DNA from 3 places in the Bradyrhizobium sp. CCGB12 genome. Region 2 is predicted to be linked to each of the others. Evidence: predicted binding sites of a transcription regulator. Region 2 holds the regulator's gene; each other region holds the start of a gene.

Region 1 (7,402 bases), 930 kb from region 2:
CAAGGATGACAAGGCGCGGGCGATCCGTGCTTCCATGGATGATCAAGGAGTGGATGATGAAGCTTTTCCGTTTGGCCGCGGTGCTGGCCGTGCTGGCGGGACCGGCCTATGCGCAGATGCCCAATATCAATCTGATGCAGGACGCCCCGAGCAAGTCCCCCGAGGAGAAGGCCGCGGAAGCCGAGCGTGACAAGGCCTACAAGGAGACGCTGAAGAAAATTCCGGACTCCAAGGCGTCCAACGATCCCTGGGGCGGCATGCGCTCCGATCCGCCGAAACAGTCGGCGGCGCCGAAGGCCTCGGCCGCGACCAGCGCGCCGAAGAAGAAATCCGGCACGGCCGCCAATTGACCTTCCGCCGATCGGAGGCGGCTGACGCCTCCGGCCGGGACTCCTCGTTGCCCTGCTGGCCTCCTACATCTCGAAAAGAGCGTATGGCGTAGAGGAGGCGTGACATGGCCGATCGTCCGCGGGATCTTGCCGAGCGGATGGCGCGCCGGCGCAAGGCGGGCGGCAAGCCGGACCATGCGACCGGCGACGGCTATCTGCGCGAGACCTTCACGCTGCCGCGCGCGGCGGCGCGGGCGAGGGCGGAGGCCTTCTTCGCACGCTACCCCAAGGCCGGTTATATGAGCGCGGTCGAGACCTGGCGCGAATTGCCCGGCGGCGACATCGAATTCACCATGCGGCGGCTGCCCAGCGCGGACTGAAGCGCGATGCGACCAGGATGAATCGTCATCGCGCGTTAGGCTATTGTTTGAGCGTGCGTCCTATTCGAGCGTTTCCGCGACGATGCGGATCCGGAACACGGGCTCCTTGGCCTCGTCCAGCAGCTCCATGTGCCATTCGGAATTTTCCTGGAGCTTGCGGGCAATGCCGGCGGCCATGTCGGCGCAGACGCTGGTCATCTCCCTCCAGGCCAAATCGCGGTCGGCAAACTCCGTCGCCTGGTCCGCGCAGCCGGAATAACGGCCGTTCCTGATTCGAAAGAAATAGAGCGGCATGGCTGGCACCGATCACGCGTGATGGCCCCACCCCAAGGCCATGGGCGCGCAGTGCAATCCCAAACCATGTTCAGATCAATTCCGGGCGGCTACGGACTACACCCCGTGGGGGCGCCGCGCTGATCTCACTCAGACCGGCCGGTCCAGGCCGTCTTGCTCAGGCCGTCTTGCTCAGGTCGTCTTGCGCTCGATGGCCCTCAGCTCCCGGTCGATGCGCAGCTGCACCCGCCTGATCGCCAGCAAGTCGATCTTCGTCTCGGTCTTGCCGGACTTGATCTGCTCGCCGATGCGGAACTGCCACTGCCAAATTCCGGGATCGGCCGTCTTGGCGACGGTGAACTCAATGCCCCTGTGATTCATGGTCACGCTCCCACGATTCACCTTCCACGACATGCAACATGTTGGCGGCCACAATATTCCCCGGACAAAGTGAAATCCGTCGGTAAGCCTGGGATCGTTCACGAGGTCGGGAACTTCGTTCATGGTCGGAGAACCACGGAGCAGTGCAGCATACGACGGCATGTGCCTTGCTCTGCTTGGTCTTCGGCGTCATCCAGTCCGGACTGACCTCGCTGATCGTGTCGGGCATCGCCAGCCTTCCCGCAGGCAGCTCTATGGTCTTCCTCGGGCATTGGATGGTGTCGTGGCTGATGGCATAGGCTGCGATACTGCCGATCGTGCGGGCAGGCATGAAAAAATCCCCGCCTGGGGAGAGCCAAGCGGGGAAGAAAGTTTGATTGGAGGCTGAGGTGCTGGGCTGCAACACCGTAGCCAGGCGACCCTAGCCGGTTCGGCTTACGACAGCCTGACAGGGACCACGCGAATCCGGGCGGGCGTCATGGCTGATCCGGGCCGCCGTTTCATGCTCGCAAACAAAAGACCCCGCTCCGAAGGAGCGGGGTCATGGGCTTGGTATGGAGGCCCGGTGTTGGTCCACCGAGCATGGCAAGATTAGGCGATCAGGCTTACACGCGCCTGACGCTGTCAGTGGAAGTCGCCGATCGCGAGGCCGCAGACTGGCCGCGCGCCCGTCCCAATTTCGACATCCGGCCGCACAACTGGCGACACATCGATCGGCAAGATTCAGCGCGGTCCGGCGCAGCCATGGGGGAAACGTGGCGCGGCGGCAACGGGGTGGCATCATGGATAACGTAGAGCGGTCATTCGCCGCCGCGACGGCGGCTGGCTTCGTCGTGCTGGTGATCAGCCTCGTGCTGCTGGCGCTGCTGTAGGGGCGGGCACGGTGATGCCCCTGCCGCGCGAGGCACACCATGGCCGCGCCGCATCCTTCAAAAATTGAAAAAACAACCCCATGCACAGTAGGCCGCCGGGGGATTTCGCTGTGCGGTCAATGGGTTAATTGAGGTGTCTGGATACCTTGACCGCGCTTGAGCCGCGTTCAGGCGTGCGGCTCCCTGAAAGCGTCGGGGGCGCGCGACTCGCCGACACCTTCGGCGTCTTCACGTCCCATCGCCGGCTCAGCTTCAGCCAGATCCGACAACCGTGGCGGCGGGCCTCAGTGGACCTTGATCTCGGCCAGGGGCAGCTGGAGCTCGGCGGCGCGCTCTTCGCGGTCCTTCCTGCGGAACTCATTTTCCCTGCGCTCGAACTTGCGCATCTCCTCCTGCGCGGCTTCCAGGAGGGGATTGCGCCTGATGACGTCGTGCTGTGTGTTTTCCGTCATGACAGAGGTCCCCAGAGTTGCAGGCCTATCCCGACAGAAGGCCGCAGGCCGCGAAAGGTTCAGTGCCGTACAATTACGGAATTATGACGGCACTCGCGGCAGCGTCTTTGATGTGCATCAGCTTCAAGAACGCAGCCGGATTCGACGCGGCGAGCCGGAGCGCTCCACATCATCGGGGCGTTCGCTGCAGGAGCCAGCTTCGTCAATTTCGAATTCATGACGGGAACCCCGCTGCCCCATTATGGTTAACGGTTTGGCAAAGGAGATTGTCCGATGTCCCATGCCACCCCTTTGATCATCGCCGCGATCGTCGCGAGTTCATCTCTGCTCGTTCTTGCGCAGGCAGGCGGCGCGAATGCCCAGTCCGCGGCAGCAGGCACGGGGACGGGGGCGAGTAGCGCCGGCGTGTCGGCCCCTTCTGGAATGGGGACGGGTGCAGGCAATGCGGGTCCGTCAGCGCCCCCGGGAATGGGGACGAGAGACACCGGCCCCAGCGGAAATCTGGGTAACAGCCAGCCGACGAATCCGAACGTTCAGCCCGCCACACCGGTAAGGTCGCGATCTGCAGCCCAGGCCGCTCGAAATGCCGGGGCTGGCCGCGCTCAAAATGGTCTGCCGATTGGCGCGATTGGGTCCGGCACGAGCAATGAGGATCAGATGGCCGCTACGTCCACCCGCAGGAACGCCCCGCCGGCAGCGCAGGCGCAGGGAAACACCGTTGCAGGGAGCGGCTCCAGCCTTCCGGGCGAGGCAAGCCAGCCGCGGGCCGCACGAGCTGGCGACAAGGTGCTCGATGCCAAAGCGCAGGTCGAGCGACGAACGATCGTGGCGCCCAGGCGCGTTCCGCCTGTAAAACTGGGTCCTAGCCTCTGAGCGAAGCGGCGAAGAGACAGGTTCAGCGCGATGGATCACCGCGCCGCGCTTTGCGTTTCGGCAAGGGGCCAAATTAGGCCCGTGTCCCCAGACCTTCCAAATGAAAGAGGCCGCCAACCGAGGCGGCCATCGGCGGTCCATAAGGACCGTTCAAATCAACAGGCCCCCCGCGAGCAGATGAGGAGGCTGCGCGTTCACATAGGCTAAGGCGCGTCGCCGCGATCCGTGCTTGCATGAGGGTCGTGGTGCTCTTGCCAGCCCCGGAGTGCCGCGTTGGAAATAAAAACGCCGCCCGCTTAAATGGAGCGCGGGCGGCGGCTTTCCAGCCCCGGGTGGGAAATGCAAACCCCCGGTGACGATTAGTCTGAACCGACTAGGTTGAGGTTCAACCACAGAGGGAATTACACGCCCTTTTTTGGGGGCGATGGTTGGGCCAGCCTTAGTCCTATTGCCCCGGATCGCTTTCGCCGCGCGTTGCCGCTTTGACGAAACCCATTCGTCAGGCGGTTTGCAAGAGGCTGGTCGCTGAAAAAAGAGGCCGCCAACCGAGGCGGCCTTACTCCTCTTCTTTCTTGGGCAGCGGGTGGAGTCTATTGCCAAGGAACGTGCTGGGAATCGGCAACTGCAGCAGTTCGAGCGAGTGCGCGCAAATCTGCCGAGTTCGCTCAATCTCTTCGGCGATCAGGGCGGTCTGAACACAAATTTTTCGAGAATAGTCCGACACGGCGGTGCTCCCATGTAGCAGGCGGGAGCGCTCTTGGTCTCTCAGCCACCGACGCCTATGGGCACAGCCGAAGCTGGTGATGCGCGTAAAACTACCGCGGGGCGCTTTGGTTCAGAAATGCACTTGGGACACTAGGTCCAACTTGGGCGCCGAACTGGTTCTTAGCGCGGATTAGTAAACTCAGTTCCGCGAATTAGGACACGCACTTACCAATTCAACTTGGGACACTAGCGGTCAATACGGGCAGCATCCAAATCCCGGCGCAGGCCCGATTGGAACACCCCGCAATTTGAAATTAGGACAGGAACGTTTGCACGTTTGCCAAGTTTTCCCGATGCCCTTCCCCAAGGGTGACCCCGATTGGCCCCAGCTCCCAATGCCCCCCGATATCCCCGCGAGCTGGGGCCATTTTTTCAGGGGAAGGGGTATTGAGTGTTGGTCGAACAAAGCGAGACGGGCAGGCCGCCACTGAGGCGGCCTCACGCTTTTCTCGAATGGGCTGCCAGCCCATCAGCGCTGCCGGATCTCCAAAATTCAACTTGGGACACTGAGGGCCGAATACGGACAGCACCCAAATCCGCAAAGAACATATTGCGAACCTAGAACAAATGGGGTACATTACTTTTATCGCCGCGCCGCCTCGCCAATCGTTTGTCCCTCACGCGAATCCTCGCCATAAGGAGCACGACCCAATGTCCGCTACTGCCCTGCGTATCGTCGAAGGATCTTCCATGGACAAGAGTAAAGCCCTGGCTGCCGCGCTCTCCCAGATCGAGCGCCAGTTCGGCAAGGGCTCGGTGATGAAGCTCGGCAAGAACGACCGGTCCATGGACATCGAGGCGGTGTCCTCCGGCTCGCTCGGGCTCGATATCGCGCTCGGCATCGGCGGCCTGCCCAAGGGGCGCATCGTCGAGATCTATGGGCCGGAATCCTCAGGTAAAACCACGCTGGCGCTGCATACGGTGGCGGAAGCGCAGAAGAAGGGCGGCATCTGCGCCTTCATCGATGCCGAGCACGCGCTCGACCCGGTCTATGCCCGCAAGCTCGGGGTCAATATTGACGAGCTCCTGATCTCCCAGCCCGACACCGGCGAGCAGGCGCTGGAAATCTGCGACACCTTGGTGCGCTCCGGCGCGGTGGACGTGATGGTGATCGATTCGGTCGCGGCGCTGGTGCCGAAGGCCGAGCTCGAGGGCGAGATGGGCGATGCGCTGCCGGGACTTCAAGCGCGGTTGATGAGCCAGGCGCTGCGCAAGCTGACGGCCTCCATCAACAAGTCCAACACCATGGTGATCTTCATCAACCAGATCCGCATGAAGATCGGTGTGATGTACGGCTCGCCCGAGACCACCACCGGCGGCAACGCGCTGAAATTCTACGCCTCCGTCCGCCTCGACATCCGCCGCATCGGCGCGATCAAGGAGCGCGACGAAGTCGTCGGCAACACCACGCGCGTCAAGGTGGTGAAGAACAAGCTGGCGCCGCCCTTCAAGCAGGTCGAGTTCGACATCATGTACGGCGAGGGCGTCTCCAAGATGGGCGAGATCCTCGATCTCGGCGTCAAGGCCGGCATCGTCGAGAAATCCGGCGCCTGGTTCTCCTATGACAGCCAGCGCCTCGGCCAGGGCCGCGAGAACTCGAAGGCGTTCCTGAAGGCCAACCCCGACATCACCGCCAAGATCGAGACTTCGATCCGCCAGAACTCCGGCCTGATCTCCGAGCAGATTTTGGCCGGCACGCCCGAGAGCGACGCCGACGGCGAGGAGCCGGCCGACGAGTAAGACCTCACGCGAAAGATTTTCGCGAGGAGCGGGCGCTGAGGACGTTGAGTTGCCGACGTCGTCAGTGCCCGTTTCGTTTTTGCGGCTGAGCGAACGCAGGTGATTGCGGTGAAGCGCTTGATTCTGACAACAGATTCGTCCGCTGCCGGCGCCTTGCAACGCGCTGGGCTCGCCGATCTCGTCGTCGCCATCGAGCGCCGACTTGTGTGGGAGCCGTTGCCGTCCGAGGAGGAGCGGGAGGCATTCTTTGCGTCGCGCATGACGCAGCCTCACGGCCTTCATTGGCTGGACGATACGCCGTCATGGCGTCTCGAAGTGTCGAGATTGAAAGACCGTGGACTGATCGAGCTGTTACGAGAATGTGATCTGGCGGAACTGTGGATCGGGCCCGAACCAAACGCGCAATTGGTTCTGCTTTGGCTGCTCGACCATTGCGGCAGCGAGAGCGCAGCAGTCTCCAAACTCGCGATACGTCAGATGGACATGGCCGTTGCTGGTGCCGAGCCGGAGCGGCTTGCCGAGCTGAACCTGCCGATCGTCAAGCCCACGCAAGAACACGTCGCGCTGGCCGCTCGCGCGTGGCGGGCCTATCGCGCGTCGACGCCGCAGGCCTGGTTCGACCTTCTCAAAGCGGATTTGAGCTCGCTTTCGCAGCTTGAACGGTGTGCCGTCGACCTCCTCGATGAGCTTCCGAGTGTTGCAACCGGTCTTGGAGCCACGGAAACGCGGATACTGGAATTAGTTGCGCCGGGGGAGGTACCGCCCTTTGATGTCTTCCCGGGACATCAAAAGCGAAACAAACGTCGTGTGTTCGATTACTGGGAAGTGGGGGCTCTGCTTGATGGGCTGGCGCGATGTCCGGTGCCGGCGGTAAACGGGCTAGAGGAAGGGCCGTTCTCGCTCGATATGCATGATGATGCTCTCCGTCACGCGCGATACAAGCAGTCACGCTTATCGCTCACGGATCTTGGGAAGGCGGTGCTGGCAGGAGAAGATTTCCGCAGTCACAATCCGATCCGGCGCTGGTGGGGCGGCACGTTTCTGACGAGCGAACGGCTCTGGCGCTGGGATGCGGAGAGACGATTGTTGATTGCGCCCTAGATGCGCGTTCAGTGCCGTAGGGTGGGCAAAGGCGCGTAAGCGCCGTGCCCACGATCTTTCACGTCATACAAAGGTCGTGGGCACGCTTGCGCTTTGCCCACCCTACGAAACCTCCGTCGCTCCTTACTCCGCAGCTTCCGCGTAATCGCTGACCGGCGGGCACGAGCACACCAGGTTGCGGTCGCCATAGACGTTGTCGACGCGGCCCACCGGGCACCAGTATTTGTCGGTGCGTG
Region 2 (7,402 bases):
TTCGACGACACCAATCCGGTCAAGGAAGAGCAGGAGTATATCGATTCGATCCAGGCCGACGTGCGCTGGCTCGGCTTCGACTGGGGCAAGAACCTGTTCTTCGCGTCCGACTATTTCGATCGCCTGTACGAATGGGCGGAGCAGCTGATCCGTGACGGGCTCGCTTACGTCGACGACCAGACCCAGGAGGAGATCCGCCTCTCGCGCGGCACGCTGACCGAGCCCGGCAGGAATTCGCCGTTCCGCGACCGCAGTGTGGAGGAGAATCTCGACCTGTTCCGCCGCATGAAATCAGGCGAATTCCCGAACGGCGCGCGCGTGCTACGGGCCAAGATCGACATGGGGGCGGGCAACATCAATCTGCGTGACCCCGTGCTGTACCGCATCCTGCATGCGCACCATCCGCGCACAGGCGACGCATGGAGCATCTATCCGAGCTACGATTATGCCCATGGCCAGTCGGATGCGATCGAGGGCATCACGCACTCGATCTGCACGCTGGAGTTCGAGGACCACCGGCCGCTCTACGACTGGTTCATCGAAAAGCTGCCGGTGCCGTCACAGCCGCACCAGTACGAGTTCGCACGACTGAACCTGACCTACACGCTGCTGTCCAAGCGCGTGCTGACCCAGCTCGTGCGCGAGGGCCATGTTGCCGGCTGGGACGATCCGCGCATGCCGACCATGGCGGGCATGCGCCGCCGCGGCGTGCCGCCGGCCGCGCTGCGTGAATTCGTCAAGCGCATTGGTGTTGCCAAGGCCAACAGCGTAGTCGACGTCGGCATGCTCGAATTCTGCATCCGCGAGGAACTGAACCGCACGGCGCAGCGCCGCATGGCGGTGCTGAAGCCGCTAAAAGTGGTGATCGAGAACTATCCGGAAGGGCGGACCGAGGAGCTCGAGGCGATCAACCATCCCGACGATCCCAGCGCCGGCACGCGCAAGATCAGCTTCGGCCGCGAGCTCTATATCGAGCAGGACGACTTCATGGAGAACCCGCCGAAGAAGTTCTTCCGGCTGTCGCCGGGCAACGAGGTGCGGCTGCGCTATGCCTATTTCGTCAAGTGCACCGGCGTGATCAAGAACGATGCTGGCGAGGTGGTGGAGCTGCGCTGCACCTACGACCCCGCGACCAAGGGCGGCAACGCGCCCGACGGTCGCAAGGTCAAGGCGACCATGCATTGGCTGCCGGCTGCGACATCCAAGCCCGCTGAGATCCGCATCTATAATCAGCTGTTCGCCAATCCGAGCCCGGACGCCTCGAATTTTGCGGCCGATCTCAATCCGCAGTCGCTGGAGATCCTGTCCGATGCGCGGATCGAGGCATCGGTTGCGGAAAGCAATTCGATGGAGCCGGTGCAGTTCGAGCGCCAGGGCTACTTCGTGCGCGACAAGGATTCGACGCCGGGCAAGCCGGTGTTCTCGCGGACGATTGGTTTGCGAGATACTTTTGCCAAGGAAGTCGCCAAAGGCTGAGGGATGGCAATGAGCAACGAAGCCGATAACATTGTTTCGGCCATCATCGCGAAATGGTGCGCCGGCTTCGCAAAGCTCGATGCCGTGGCGCTGTCGTCCCTCTATTCGAAGAACGCGTTCTTCTTCGGCTCGAACCCGAAACTCTATCGCGGCAGGGATGGCGTTGCCGACTATTTCAATGGCCTGCCCCGCTGGCGCAAGCCGAATGCGGTGTTCTCGGAGGTGCAGGCGGCGCAAGCAGGTCCTGACCTGATCAACATGGGCGCGACGATCTCATTCGACCTCGCCGGCGAACGCCCAGATCTCGTCGTCAAGATGAGCTGGGTCATCATCCGCGAGGACGGCGATTGGAAGATCGTCAACCACCATGCCTCGTCGAAGGAACCGCTGATCTGACGAGCGGGCGGCACACGGCATCGTCATTTCGCGTTGGAAACGAACGCGCGCCTCTGACGTTGGGGTGGATCCAAACGAGGATCCCACCATGCAGAACATCGCAGAGCATATGGAAGTCATCGGCGCCGACGGCGTTCATGTCGGCACCGTCGATCGCGTCGAGGGCAACCGCATCAAGCTGACCAAGAAGGACAGCGGCGAGGGCAGCCACAAGGGCCATCATCACTTCATCGACAAGGGGCTCGTTGCCGACGTCGAGGGCAACAAGGTCCGTCTGTCGGCCAAGGCCTCGGTGGCCGTGACCATGGAAGAGGAAAAGTAGGGCGCTTCGCCGCCTGTTCCTGATCCGTACCGCTATTCGCACAGCCGCACGTTCCGGTAGCCTCCGCACCCGTCGCGTATCGCAAGGTGCAGGGGAATGGCGGAGCCGGGCCGGCCAGTGCGCTCCCAAGGAGTTGCCGGGACATGGCCGGTCGGCCGCGCCACATCGGCTAGCGGCTTTGTGCCGGCGGGCTTTGGCCTCTGGCCCGCAATCATCGAGACATTGCGCGAATGGGTGCGCGCCGAGGCCGGCGCCGGACGGCTGTTGCCGTGGGTGCCGGTCGCCTTCGGCGGCGGCATCGCGCTCTATTTCGCCGCCGATCACGAGCCGGTGCTGTCTGTCGTCGTCACGACCGCGGCCGCGCTCATGCTTGGCGCCGTGCTGCTGCGGCGCAGCCGCCTGTTCGCCGTCGCGATCATGATCGCGGCGGTGGCGACCGGTTTTGCCATGGCAACCTGGAAGACGGCGCGCATCGCCCATCCCGTGCTGGCCAAGCCGCTCTATTCGGTATCGCTATCGGGCTTCGTGGAAGCGCGCGACGTCCGCGAGCGTACCGACCGTTTCGTGCTGCGCGTCACCGCGATGGAGGCGCAGCGCAGCGACGTCAAGCTGGAGCGCGTGCGTCTTTCGGTGCGCAAGGGGACGGCACCCGAGGTCGGCAGCTTCGTGCAGCTGAAGGCGCGGCTGATGCCGCCGATCTCGCCGGTGCGCCCCGGCAGCTACGATTTCTCCCGGGACATGTTCTTTCAAGGCATCGGCGCCTCCGGCTTCGTGATGGGCGCGATCACGGCTTCGGTGGCGCCCGATGCCGGTGGCTTGCGGCTGCGCTACGCGGCCTTCATGCAGGGTCTGCGCGATGCGATCGACGCGCGTATCCGTGCGACGCTCGAGGGCGACAACCGTGCAATCGCGACGGCGCTGCTCACCGGGCGGCGCGATGCCATCACGACGCCCGTCAACGATGCCATGTTCATCTCGGGGCTCGGTCATGTGCTGTCGATTTCCGGCTATCACATGGCGGTCGTCGCCGGTGTCGTGTTCTTCGCGGTGCGTGCGCTGCTGGCACTGATCCCAGGGCTGGCGGCCGGCTTTGCCATCAAGAAATGGTCGGCGGCCGCGGCGCTGGTCGCGGCTGCGTTCTACCTGCTGCTGTCAGGCGCGGAGGTCGCGACGCAACGCTCCTTCTTCATGACCGCGGTGGTGCTGATCGCGGTCATGGTCGATCGCCGCGCCATCACCTTCCGCACGCTGGCGGTGGCCGCCCTGATCGTGCTCGCGGTCGCGCCCGAAGCGCTGGTGCATCCGAGCTTCCAGATGTCGTTTGCGGCAACGCTCGGCCTGGTGGCGCTGGTGCAGATCGGTATGCCGAACCTGTTTGCCTCGCCCGATCATTCGACGACCGCGCGCATCGCCTTGTGGGGTGGCCGCGAGATCGCGATGCTGTTCCTGGCTTCGCTGATCGCGGGGCTTGCGACCACGCCCTATGCCGCTTTCCACTTCCACCGTGTCACGCCGTTCGGCGTGCTGGCCAATCTCGGCGCGATGCCGGTGGTTTCGGCGCTGGTGATGCCGGCGGGACTGCTCGGACTGCTGGCGGCGCCCTTTGGCCTCGATGGCGTGTTCTGGTGGTTGATGGGGATCGGCATCGACTGGATGGTCGCGGTCGCACGCTGGGTGGCCTCGCTGCCCGGCGCGGTCGGCCGCATCCCGGCCTTCGGTATCGCGCCGCTGATGGCGGCAAGCCTCGGGATCATCGTGATGGGCTTGTTGCGCACGCCTCTGCGCTGGTCCGGTGCGCTGCTGCTGCTGGCTTCCATCGCCTGGGGGATGTCGGTGCGGCAACCCGATATCCTGATTGCCGGGGACGGCGCGAGCGTCGCCGTGCGTAGCAGGGATGGGCACCTTCATGTGATCCGCGCGAGCAAGGACGGCTTTCTGCTCAAGGAATGGTTGGCCGCCGATGCCGATCCGCGCGATGCCGCGAGTAGCTCGCTCGCCGACAGCGTGTCGTGCGACGAGGCCGGCTGTGTGGCGCCGCTCGCCGACGGGAGGTTGGTCGCGCTGTCCCTGCGCATCGATGCGCTGGCTGATGATTGCAGCCGCGCCGCGCTGGTGGTCACGGCGCGGCCCGCGCCGCCCGATTGCGCGGCGATGGTGATCGATCGGCAGCGTCTCACGAGCCAAGGCGCGCTGGCGTTGACGCAGCGCGGTGACGGTTTTGCGGTTCAGGCGGTGAGGGTGAGAGGCACGAGCCGGCCCTGGCTGCCGGCCGGCGCCGGCGAAGGTGATTTCGGTGGCAGCATTGCGCCGAAGACGGCCGCACCCCGCAACCGGGACGCAACGCCGGCGGAGGCCGACCTGCAGGCCGACGATTGATGACAAATGCGAGGAGTTGGTCTGCGAGGAGTTGGTCCGGGTCCAGACCGCAATTTCGCAACACACGAACCATACCATCTCGCCGGCTACGGCCGGCGATGGCATTTCATCCAAGCCCGACCTGAGCGGCCGGCGACCGCGTATCAGTCGATCGGCAGGCGACGTGTCGTGCTCGGCCGACTGTCGGCGATGATCTGCGGCTTGTGTTCGCGCTCGCTGACCGGCTGGGTCACCGGCAATTGCAGCACGGTTGCGCGCTGGCCTTCGACGAGCTGCGTCACCAGCACGTACTTGCCGTCGGGAAATTCGATCGCGTCATGATGGCGATCGGGAATGTGCGGATCGATCTTGCCGAACTTTCCGACGCGCGAGTTGATGGTGCGCGTCCAGATCCAGCGATTGTCGTAACGGACGTTGTCGGCGAAGGCGAGCTCCGTTCCTGGCAGCAAACAGACGGCCACGGTCGGATCGGCCGCGGAAGCAAATCCGCGCGTCGAGGTGCCGCGGAACGTTGTCGACACGATCGTCTCGCCGACTTCAGCGGGGCGCGATGCAACGGCATGCAGGCTGTAGTCACACATCGGGTGCTCCTCATTCGAAGATAGCGACCCGCGCCTCTTTCTGAGGCACAAGCCTCTATCAGAGTGGAAGCATACAACGCTCTGCTTGGTTGTGGGCGAATCTGCGGCTGGTGTCCGCGAGATGCGATCAAATTATTTTTTCGAATCTATTGGGAACAAAGCCCGCATCAATGCATTTGGCGAGTGCGAGCGACAGCGGCCCGCGGGCGCCGACACATCGTTTGTTTCCTCGATTCCTCGAGGCTGCGGAGCTTGTGAGTGCTTGGCGGCGACACGCTGCGGATGTTGCGCTGCCGAGGGGCCGGACGATCTAAGCTACACCACAAAGACCACCCCGCCGGACCGGACAACCCGTCCGGTCCAATCGGAATCGTTGGTATCGAATGACCGCTGGTCGTCTCAGTACTTGCGGTACAGCCCGATCAGCTTGCCCTGAATCTTCACCCGGTTAGGTGGCAGGATGCGCACCTCGTAGGCGGCGTTGGCGGGCTCGAGCGCGATCGAGGCGCCGCGGCGGCGGAAGCGCTTGAGCGTCGCTTCCTCGTCGTCGATCAGAGCCACCACGATGTCGCCGGTATCGGCGCTCTCGTTGCGCTGGATCAGCGCCATGTCGCCGTCGAGGATGCCGGCCTCGACCATCGAGTCGCCGCGCACTTCGAGCGCGTAATGTTCACCCGAGCCGAGCATGTCGGGCGGTACGCTGATGGTATGGCTGCGGGTCTGCAGCGCTTCGATCGGCGTACCGGCCGCGATGCGGCCCATCACCGGCACCGCAACGGGGCGCTCACCCTCGTCCGCGGGCGGGCTGGAGGTCGCGCGCACCTTGCCAAGGTTGCCCTCGATGACGCTCGGCGTGAAGCCGCGGCGGTTGCCGGCGGCGGCCTGAAGCTCGGGCAGCTTGATCACCTCGATGGCGCGGGCGCGGTTGGGCAGGCGGCGGATGAAGCCGCGCTCCTCGAGCGCGGTGATCAGGCGATGGATGCCCGATTTCGAGCGCAGGTCGAGCGCATCCTTCATCTCGTCGAACGAGGGCGGCACGCCGCTTTCCTTAAGTCGCTCGCTGATGAACCGCAGGAGCTCGTACTGTTTGCGCGTTAACATCTCGACCAAAATCCCCCGGTTGATGTCGTTCGATTCCGAGACGCTGAATTCAGCGATAAGCCGCTACATGCTCGAAACAAATCATGAACGGACACTATATGTTCGATACATGTTCCGCAACTGCTTAATTTACCGTGAACGCGACAAAGTTCGCGGAGCGCGTGTGGTCGACGCGTTCAGACGGGCAGGCGCAACACCTCGCAAGGCGTGCCGGCTTCGGCCTTGGGCGCGAATGGCATGCGCACGAGAAGTGCCTGTGCCGCAGCGAGATTCGCCAGCAGCGAGGAATCTTGATGGTGCACGGGAAGCGCGACAAGCGTGCCGTCGTCGCGCTCTTCCAGACGCGCGCGAAGATAATCCGCGCGCATATCGTTTGCATCCACAGCGCGGCCGAGCACTGCCCGCTCATGGCGGTGGTGAATCACGGATCGGCCTGACAAGGCGCGAATCAGCGGCACCATGAACAGGAAGGCGCACACATAGGATGACACGGGATTGCCAGGCAGGCCGATCACCCGCATCGTCCCCAGCCGCCCGTGCATCATCGGCTTGCCCGGGCGCATCGCAATCTTCCAGAACGCCATCGAGATGCCTTCGTCCCGGAGCGCCTGCTGGACCAGATCGTGGTCGCCGACCGATGCGCCGCCGGTCGTGATCAGGATGTCGGCGCCGCCCTCGCGGGCGCGGCGGATGCCAGCGGTGGTGGCCTCCAGCGTATCGGCGGCAATGCCGAGGTCGATGGTATCGGCACCCTCGCTGCGGGCGAGCGCGTGCAGGGCGTAGCCGTTGGAATAGACGATCTGGCCGTGGCCGGGCGTGGTGCCCGGCATCACCAGTTCGTCGCCGGTGGCGAGGATCGCGACCTTTGGACGGCGGCAGACGGCAAGCTGCGGGTGATTCATGGCGGCGGCGAGCGCGAGATCGCGCTCGGTGAGGCGGGATCCCTTGCGCAGGAGCACATCGCCTTCGGAGAAGTCGACGCCGGCGGGGCGGATGTGCCGACCGGCAATTGCGGCTTCCTTGACCGTGATGCGCTTGCCGTCGGCAACCGTGTCCTCCTGGATCACGACCGCGTCCGCGCCATCGGGGACCACGCCGCCGGTGAAGATCCGTACCGCTTCGCCGCCGCCGACCGCCCCGGCAAACGGCC
Region 3 (7,402 bases), 120 kb from region 2:
GCAAACAGCGAAATCTCGCTAGCTGCCTCCGCCTTCAGCCGCCGCGCATGCCGCGCGATCGCCGGCAGCTTCCACAAGGGCACCTCGAGCCGGGCGAGAATCTCGCGGCTCGAAGCGTGCCGCAGCTCCTCGACCTCCTCATCCCTCACGCGGCGAAAGCCGAAGTGATCCGCGACATCGTTGATGGTGCGCAAGAACCACGGAAAGCTGTCGGCGAGGGTGCCGTCAAGATCGAAGATGGCGAGGGAGTAGGGCACGTGAAGGGAAGACTCCGGATGTCGCTTCGTTCATCCAGCTACTGAGCTAGAATTCCAAACAGTGTCCTCGGTCCAGCCCAGATCGGCGAATTCGGTGGCACGAAGCGATGTTTCTCCCTCCGCAAAGAATTCGTCAAGCTGAGGCGGTGCGACGCTCGTTCCGGACAGCATGGCGTGCGCCTGTCCGCGATGATGAATCTGATGTTGGAACAGGTGCATGAGCAGCCGGTCGCGTCGTTCGGTCTGTACGGCCGTGTCGCGGTTGATCCGCACAACGCTGTTGAGAATCTCGGGCGTCAATGCATCGCAGACTGCGATCAAGCGCTTGTCGACCGCGGCTTGCGCGGGCTTGAGCGCAGCAAGGGAAGGGTACGGCACCTCGTTCTTCCAGGCCGCCGGGCCCAACCATCCACCCTCCAGCGCATCGACATAGAAGAGGTCAATGACATGGATGTGGTTGAGCGTGCGCTGCAGGCTTGGAAAGAACCCGGTCCGCTCGGCTTCGAAATCAGCCTGAGGCAGAGCAGCGCAAGCCGTGAGCAGCCGATGGTTTGCCCAGGCATTGTTATGGGCGAACGCGCGATAGGTCTGCACAAGCCCGGCAGGCACGCTCATTCCTTCCTCAGACGAGTGCGCCGGCACATGCCAGCCGTGTCAATTACTCCGCCGCCTCGCTCGTGCTCCGCCGCTTCGGCTTCCGCGCCTTCTTCAGCACCGGCTCGAGGAATTTGCCGGTGTAGCTCCGCGGCGCCTTCGCGATGTCCTCCGGTGGACCCCAGGCGACGATCTCGCCGCCGCCGTCGCCGCCTTCGGGGCCGAGGTCGATGACCCAGTCGGCGGTCTTGATGACTTCGAGATTGTGCTCGATGACGACGACGGTGTTGCCCTGCGCGACCAGCTCGTGCAGCACTTCCAGCAGCTTCTTGACGTCGTGGAAGTGCAGGCCGGTTGTGGGCTCGTCCAGGATGTAGAGCGTGCGGCCGGTGGCGCGCTTGGACAGCTCTTTTGCCAGCTTGACGCGCTGGGCTTCGCCGCCGGACAGCGTGGTCGCCTGCTGACCGACATGGATGTAGTCGAGGCCGACGCGGTGCAGCGTGTTGAAGGTCTCACGCACGCGCGGGACCGCCTTGAAGAACTCGGCGGCCTCCTCGACGGTCATGTCGAGCACGTCGGCGATGCTCTTGCCCTTGAACAGGACCTCCAGCGTCTCGCGGTTGTAGCGCTTGCCCTTGCAGACGTCGCAGGTGACGTAGACGTCGGGCAGGAAGTGCATCTCGATCTTGATGACGCCGTCGCCCTGGCACGCCTCGCAGCGGCCGCCCTTGACGTTGAAGGAGAATCGGCCGGGCTCGTAGCCGCGCGCCTTGGCCTCGGGCAGGCCGGCGAACCATTCGCGGATCGGCGTGAAGGCGCCGGTATAGGTTGCCGGATTCGAGCGCGGGGTGCGGCCGATCGGCGACTGGTCGATGTCGATGATCTTGTCGATATGCTCCAGGCCCTCGATGCGGTCGTGCGGGGCGGCGCCCTCGCTGGCATTGTTCAGCTTGCGGGCGATGGCGCGGTAGAGCGTGTCGATCAGCAGCGTCGACTTGCCGCCGCCGGAGACGCCGGTGACGCAGGTGAACAGGCCGAGCGGGATCTCCGCGGTGACGTTCTTGAGGTTATTGCCGCGCGCGTTGACCACCTTGATGGTGCGACGATGGTTCGGCGGACGCCGCTCCGGCACCTCGACCTCGAGCTCGCCGGTGAGGTATTTGCCGGTCAGCGATTTCGGGTTGCGCATGATCTCGTCGGGCGTGCCTTCGGCGACGATGTGGCCGCCATGCATGCCGGCGCCGGGGCCGATGTCGAGCACGTAATCGGCGAGGCGGATGGCGTCCTCGTCATGCTCGACGACGACCACGGTGTTGCCGAGGTCGCGCAGCCGCTTCAATGTGTCGAGCAGGCGCGCATTGTCGCGCTGGTGCAGGCCGATCGAGGGCTCGTCCAGCACGTAGAGCACGCCCGTCAGACCCGAGCCGATCTGCGAGGCCAGGCGGATGCGCTGGCTCTCGCCGCCGGAGAGCGTGCCGGAGGAGCGGGACAAAGTGAGATAGTTGAGGCCGACGTCGAGCAGGAAGGTGAGGCGCTCGCGGATCTCTTTCAGGATGCGGCCGGCAATCTCGTTCTGCTGTGCATTGAGCGCATCGGGCACGGTCTCGAACCATTCGCCCGCCTTCCTGACCGACAGCTCCGAGATCTCGCCGATATGCTTGGTGCCGATCTTGACGCAGAGCGCTTCGGGCTTGAGCCGAAAACCCTTGCAGCCCTCGCAGGGCACGTCGTGGAAATATTTTGCCAGCTCCTCGCGCGCCCACTCGCTCTCGGTCTCGCGGTAGCGGCGGTTGATGTTGGTGATGACGCCCTCGAACGGCTTCTTGGTGTCGTAGGAGCGCACCCCGTCCTCGTAGGAGAACTTGATCTCATCCTCGCCGGAGCCGTAGAGGATCGCGTTCTGCGTCTTTTTCGGCAGATCCTTCCACTTGGTGGTCGGCGTGAACTTGTAGTGCTTGCCGAGCGCAATGAGCGTCTGCAGGTAATAAGGCGATGACGACTTGGCCCAGGGCGCGATCGCGCCCTTGCCAATGGCGAGCTCCTTGTCGGGGATGACGAGGTCCTCGTCGACATGCTGCTCGACGCCGAGGCCGCCGCAGGCGGGGCAGGCGCCGTAGGGGTTGTTGAACGAGAACAGTCGCGGTTCGATCTCGGGGATGGTGAAGCCGGAGACCGGGCAGGCGAATTTTTCCGAGAACAGGATGCGCTCGGGGCCGCTCTTGTCGTGGATCTTCGCGGTCTTCTTCTTCTCTTCCGCTGGCGCTGTGGCCGGCGCGTCGGCGAACTCGACGACGGCGAGGCCCTCGGCGAGCTTCAGCGCGGTCTCAAAGCTCTCGGCGAGGCGCTGGCCGATATCGGCGCGTACCACGATGCGGTCGACGACGACGTCGATGTCGTGCGGGAATTTCTTGTCGAGAACAGGCGCTTCCGCCAGCTCATAGAAGGTGCCGTCGATCTTGACGCGCTGAAAGCCCTTCTTGAGCCATTCGGCGAGCTCCTTCCGGTACTCGCCCTTGCGGCCGCGCACGACCGGGGCGAGCAGATAGAGGCGCGTCCCCTCGGGCAGCGCCAGCACGCGGTCGACCATCTGCGAGACGGTCTGGCTCTCGATCGGCAAGCCCGTGGCAGGTGAATAGGGCACGCCGACGCGCGCCCAGAGCAGGCGCATGTAGTCATAGATCTCGGTGACGGTGCCGACGGTGGAGCGCGGATTCTTCGACGTCGTCTTCTGCTCGATCGAGATCGCCGGCGACAGGCCGTCGATCTGGTCGACGTCAGGCTTTTGCATCATCTCGAGAAACTGGCGCGCATAGGCCGACAGCGATTCGACGTAGCGGCGCTGGCCCTCGGCATAGATGGTGTCGAAGGCGAGCGAAGATTTGCCGGAGCCTGACAGCCCCGTGAACACCACCAGCTTGTCGCGGGGAATTTCGACGTCGATGTTCTTGAGGTTGTGCTCGCGCGCGCCACGGATCGTAATTGCGCGCAGGTGTGAACCCGCGTTCTGTTGTTGGCGCTTCGCCTTGATCACTTCGTCCATCCCGGTGGTCCCTTGGGAATCCCAAAGACGCGCGATCGCGCCAATGTAAGAGGCGCGCTTCGCCCGGAACCGGGATCGGCGCCGCTGGGTATGTCAGCGAACGTAGGAAGAACGGAGACGGATTTCCAGAGGGAGTTGCGAATCGTCAACGGAATGTTGGCGGGCTGGCGGCATCTGGCAGCAGGAGACGCGAGGAACCGCGGGGCCACCAAAACAAAAAGGCCGGCGCGAGGCCGGCCTTTCGTGACAATGTAACTCGGTGGCGACGATCAGTACTTCAGCTCAGTACTTGGCGACGACCGGGCCGCCGAAGGTGTAGTTGAGGCGGACGGTGCCCATGTCGACGTCCTGCTTGATACGGTCGATGCGGTCGTTGACGCCCAGAACCGTAAAGCTGACATTGCGGTGGCCCATGAACAGATGGTCGTATTCGATCGCCACGGACCAGTTCGGCGCGAAACCGAACTCGAGGCCAGTGCCGACCGCACCACCCCAGCGCGTTTCGCTAGCGCTGTCGAGGACCACGCCGCCCACCAGACCGTTGTACTTGGCGTGCGTGACGGCGGCGCCACCCTTTACGTACCAGAGCACGTTGTTCCAGGCATAGCCGACCTGACCCGTGAACAGGCCAAGTGCATCGATCTTGGTCTCGTTGACGAGGGGCGCAAGCACCAAGCTCCCATTCGAGCCCTTCAGATTGGCCCAGTCGCCCTGAGCTTCGAGGCCGAAGACCCAGTTGGCCGACTGCCAGCGATAACCGACCTGGCCACCGACGACGCCGCCGGTCGCATTGTGGCAGCCTTCAGCCGTGTCCGGCCCCGGAACGCCGAAGATATTGTTGACGTCCCAGCAATTGCGGCTGGAGGCACCACCGCCGTTGATGCCGATGTAGAAACCGCTCCAGTTGTAAAAAGCCACCGGAGCGACCGGAGCCTTGGTGTAGGGGCGCGCCGCGAGATCGGCGGCCATAACGGGAGAGAACGCGCTCAGTGCAAGCAAGCTGGTCGAAGCGAAAAGAATTTTTCTCATATCAACTCAATCCCCAGTTTCTGCGTTGCCTTCCGTGCAGAGGAAGGATTCGGACTCTCAGATCCGACCGATTCATACCCCAATAAAGCCGCAGGTTGTGTGCCCGAGAAGCCACAACATAAGGGAAAGCGCGCCCTGATTTGGCGGTCTCGTGCGTTACGGCGGGACGCCAACAAATAAGACGCCAACAAATAAAAAGGCCGGCGCGAGGCCGGCCTTTCGTGACGATGTGACGTCGGTAGCGATCAGTACTTCAGATCAGTACTTCAGATCAGTACTTGGCGACGATCGGGCCGCCGAAGTGATAGTTCACGCCGACCTGCACGGTGTGGAAGTTGAGCGTGCCGGTGTTCACCGGAGCGCCGAGACCGGAGAAGTAGGTTTCGCCGCCGAGGCTGCGATAGAGGTACTCGCCCTTGACCGACCACTGCGGCGCGAAGAACGCCTCGACGCCTGCACCGACAGTCCAGCCGGAGTGGAACTTGCTGTCGGAGACGGTCACGCCGAGCGCGCTGACGCTGAGCTTGTTGTCGATCCAGGCGTAGCCGCCGGTGCCGTAGAACAGGACGTTGTTGACGGCCCAGCCGATACGGCCACGCACGGTGCCGAGCGCGTCGGTCTTGGAGGACACGGTGATGCCGAGCGCGGTCGCCGAGGCGCTCACGTCAGCCCAGGCGCCATCGGCCTCGATGCCGAACACGACGTTGCCGGTCTGCCAATTGTAGCCGGCGGTGCCGCCGACAAAGCCGCCCTTCATCTTCGGGTCGCCGGAAGCGTTTTCCCAGGCGCCGCCACCGACGATACCGAGATAGAAGCCGGTCCAGTTGTAGACCGAGGCAACGGCCACCGGAGCCTTGGTGTAGGGGCGCGCCGCAAGGTCAGCGGCCGAGGCCGGAGCGGCGAGTGCGAACAAACAGGCCGAAGCCAACAAAACCTTCTTCATATTCAACCTAATCCCAGTCCCAGTTTCTGTTGTTGCCTTCCGTGCGTTGGAAGGGCAGCGGACGCTGTGGTCCAACTGGCGTCGTGCTTACACCAACAAAGCCGCAAGTTGTGTCTCCAAAAAGCCACAACAGTGACAAAACGTAATGGTTATTGACTTATTGTTTCCGGGGCCATGCAGCAGCAAAAAGGCCGGCGCGAGGCCGGCCTTTCGTCTTCGGTCAGAAGAAACGTTGCTTGCGATCAGTACCTGGCGATCGAGGGGCCGCCCCAACGGTAGTTCACGCGGACGAGAGCCATATCAACGTCCTGGCTGACGCGTTCGGTCTGAACGAAGGCGCCGGCGAAGTTGAAGTCGACGTTACGATCGCCGAGGAAGATGTGATTGTACTCGACGCCCACCGACCAGTTCGGGGCGAAGCCAAATTCGACACCCGCGCCGACCGTTCCGCCCCAGCGGGTTCCGTTGGCCGAACCGAAGACAGTGCCTGCACCCACGAACCCTGGCGCGACGAGGAGGTCGTAACTGCTGTCCACGACGGCGGCGCCACCCTTCACGTAGAACAAAACGTTATTCCAGGCATAGCCGATCTGGCCGGTAATCAGGCCGAACGCATCGATCCGCGAACGGTTCTGCTGACCTAGAGCAGTCGGGCTGATGTTGTTTCCGCTGAAGTCAGCCCAGTTGCCTTGGCCTTCCACGCCAAACACCCAATTGCTGGACTGCCAGCGGTAGCCGACCTGACCACCGACCGTGCCGCCCGATGCGTCATGGCAGCCGTCGTCGACCAGCGTGCCGGTGACCGGCGTCACGAAGTCCCAGCAATTGCGGCTCGTACCCCAGCCACCGTTGATGCCGATGTAGAAGCCGCTCCAGTCGTAGATGGTGGCGACCATCGGCGGTGGAGCCTTCGTGTAAGGACGCGCCGCCATATCCGCCGCGCTTGCGGGGGCCGACAGGCCCATTGCCACTATGCCGATTGCACCAAACAGAATCTTATTCATTGCAGTCAGTCTCCCCAGTTTCGTCCGCTTCGTGTCCCGAAGCGGTTGATCAGGCGCGACGCCCATATGAACTAAGTCCGACTCAACCGTAGCTTAGGGAAGTGGGGAAGTCCGTCTCCGAAATACCACACTGGCAAGCCTTCGGAAGCGGTCGCAACTTGATGAATGTTAAGTGGTTTTTCCCTTTCGTGGGAACCGGAAAAAAGTTCCATCCGAGGTGCGCGCTTCGTCGTCGCATCAGGCAGTTCTAGTCTCCAATTTTGCCGTGTCGCAGCGACGGAACAAATCTGGAACAAACTGGTGGTCGGTGCTATATGTGGGGATAACCTGAGGAGCAGCGGGTTGATCGACGCCCGCAAGTCTGTGGCGAGCGTATAGGGTCGCCTCAACACAGGTTGCAGGGCGTCGCGCGGAGCGGGCCCGGCCTTCTGGAATTCAGCGGCATTTGGAGTGGAGAGCGGCGATGGCGGGAAGCGTCAACAAGGTCATTCTGGTTGGAAATCTCGGCAAGGATCCCGAAATCCGTCGCACGCAG

The links. The regulator LexA, encoded in region 2, represses DNA repair genes until DNA is damaged. The targets are predictions, from matches to a motif close to TGTTCNNNNTGTGTTCNG.
Region 1: the regulator LexA is predicted to act here: its motif matches at 4,867-4,884, upstream of recA (recombinase RecA).
Region 3: the regulator LexA is predicted to act here: its motif matches at 3,988-4,005, upstream of uvrA (excinuclease ABC subunit UvrA).

Annotation. Positions count from the first base shown of each region.
Region 1 covers NZ_JANADO010000001.1:1,515,103-1,522,504, forward strand. The annotation lists gene NLM27_RS07030 (hypothetical protein) at 57-350, shown strand; gene NLM27_RS07035 (hypothetical protein) at 455-709, shown strand; gene NLM27_RS07040 (DUF6894 family protein) at 770-1,003, opposite strand; gene NLM27_RS07045 (hypothetical protein) at 1,175-1,363, opposite strand; gene NLM27_RS43950 (hypothetical protein) at 1,344-1,694, opposite strand; gene NLM27_RS07055 (hypothetical protein) at 2,520-2,687, opposite strand; gene NLM27_RS07060 (hypothetical protein) at 4,117-4,284, opposite strand; gene recA (recombinase RecA) at 4,977-6,065, shown strand; gene NLM27_RS07070 (hypothetical protein) at 6,174-7,166, shown strand; gene gcvP (aminomethyl-transferring glycine dehydrogenase) at 7,290-7,402, opposite strand, start outside.
Region 2 covers NZ_JANADO010000001.1:2,442,489-2,449,890, forward strand. The annotation lists gene NLM27_RS11735 (glutamine--tRNA ligase/YqeY domain fusion protein) at 1-1,476, shown strand, start outside; gene NLM27_RS11740 (nuclear transport factor 2 family protein) at 1,486-1,872, shown strand; gene NLM27_RS11745 (DUF2171 domain-containing protein) at 1,961-2,194, shown strand; gene NLM27_RS11750 (ComEC/Rec2 family competence protein) at 2,291-4,570, shown strand; gene NLM27_RS11755 (hypothetical protein) at 4,714-5,151, opposite strand; gene lexA (transcriptional repressor LexA) at 5,551-6,252, opposite strand; gene glp (gephyrin-like molybdotransferase Glp) at 6,429-7,402, opposite strand, start outside.
Region 3 covers NZ_JANADO010000001.1:2,560,338-2,567,739, forward strand. The annotation lists gene NLM27_RS12300 (HAD-IA family hydrolase) at 1-257, opposite strand, end outside; gene NLM27_RS12305 (DinB family protein) at 288-866, opposite strand; gene uvrA (excinuclease ABC subunit UvrA) at 916-3,891, opposite strand; gene NLM27_RS12315 (outer membrane protein) at 4,174-4,920, opposite strand; gene NLM27_RS12320 (outer membrane protein) at 5,192-5,863, opposite strand; gene NLM27_RS12325 (outer membrane protein) at 6,106-6,867, opposite strand; gene NLM27_RS12330 (single-stranded DNA-binding protein) at 7,331-7,402, shown strand, end outside.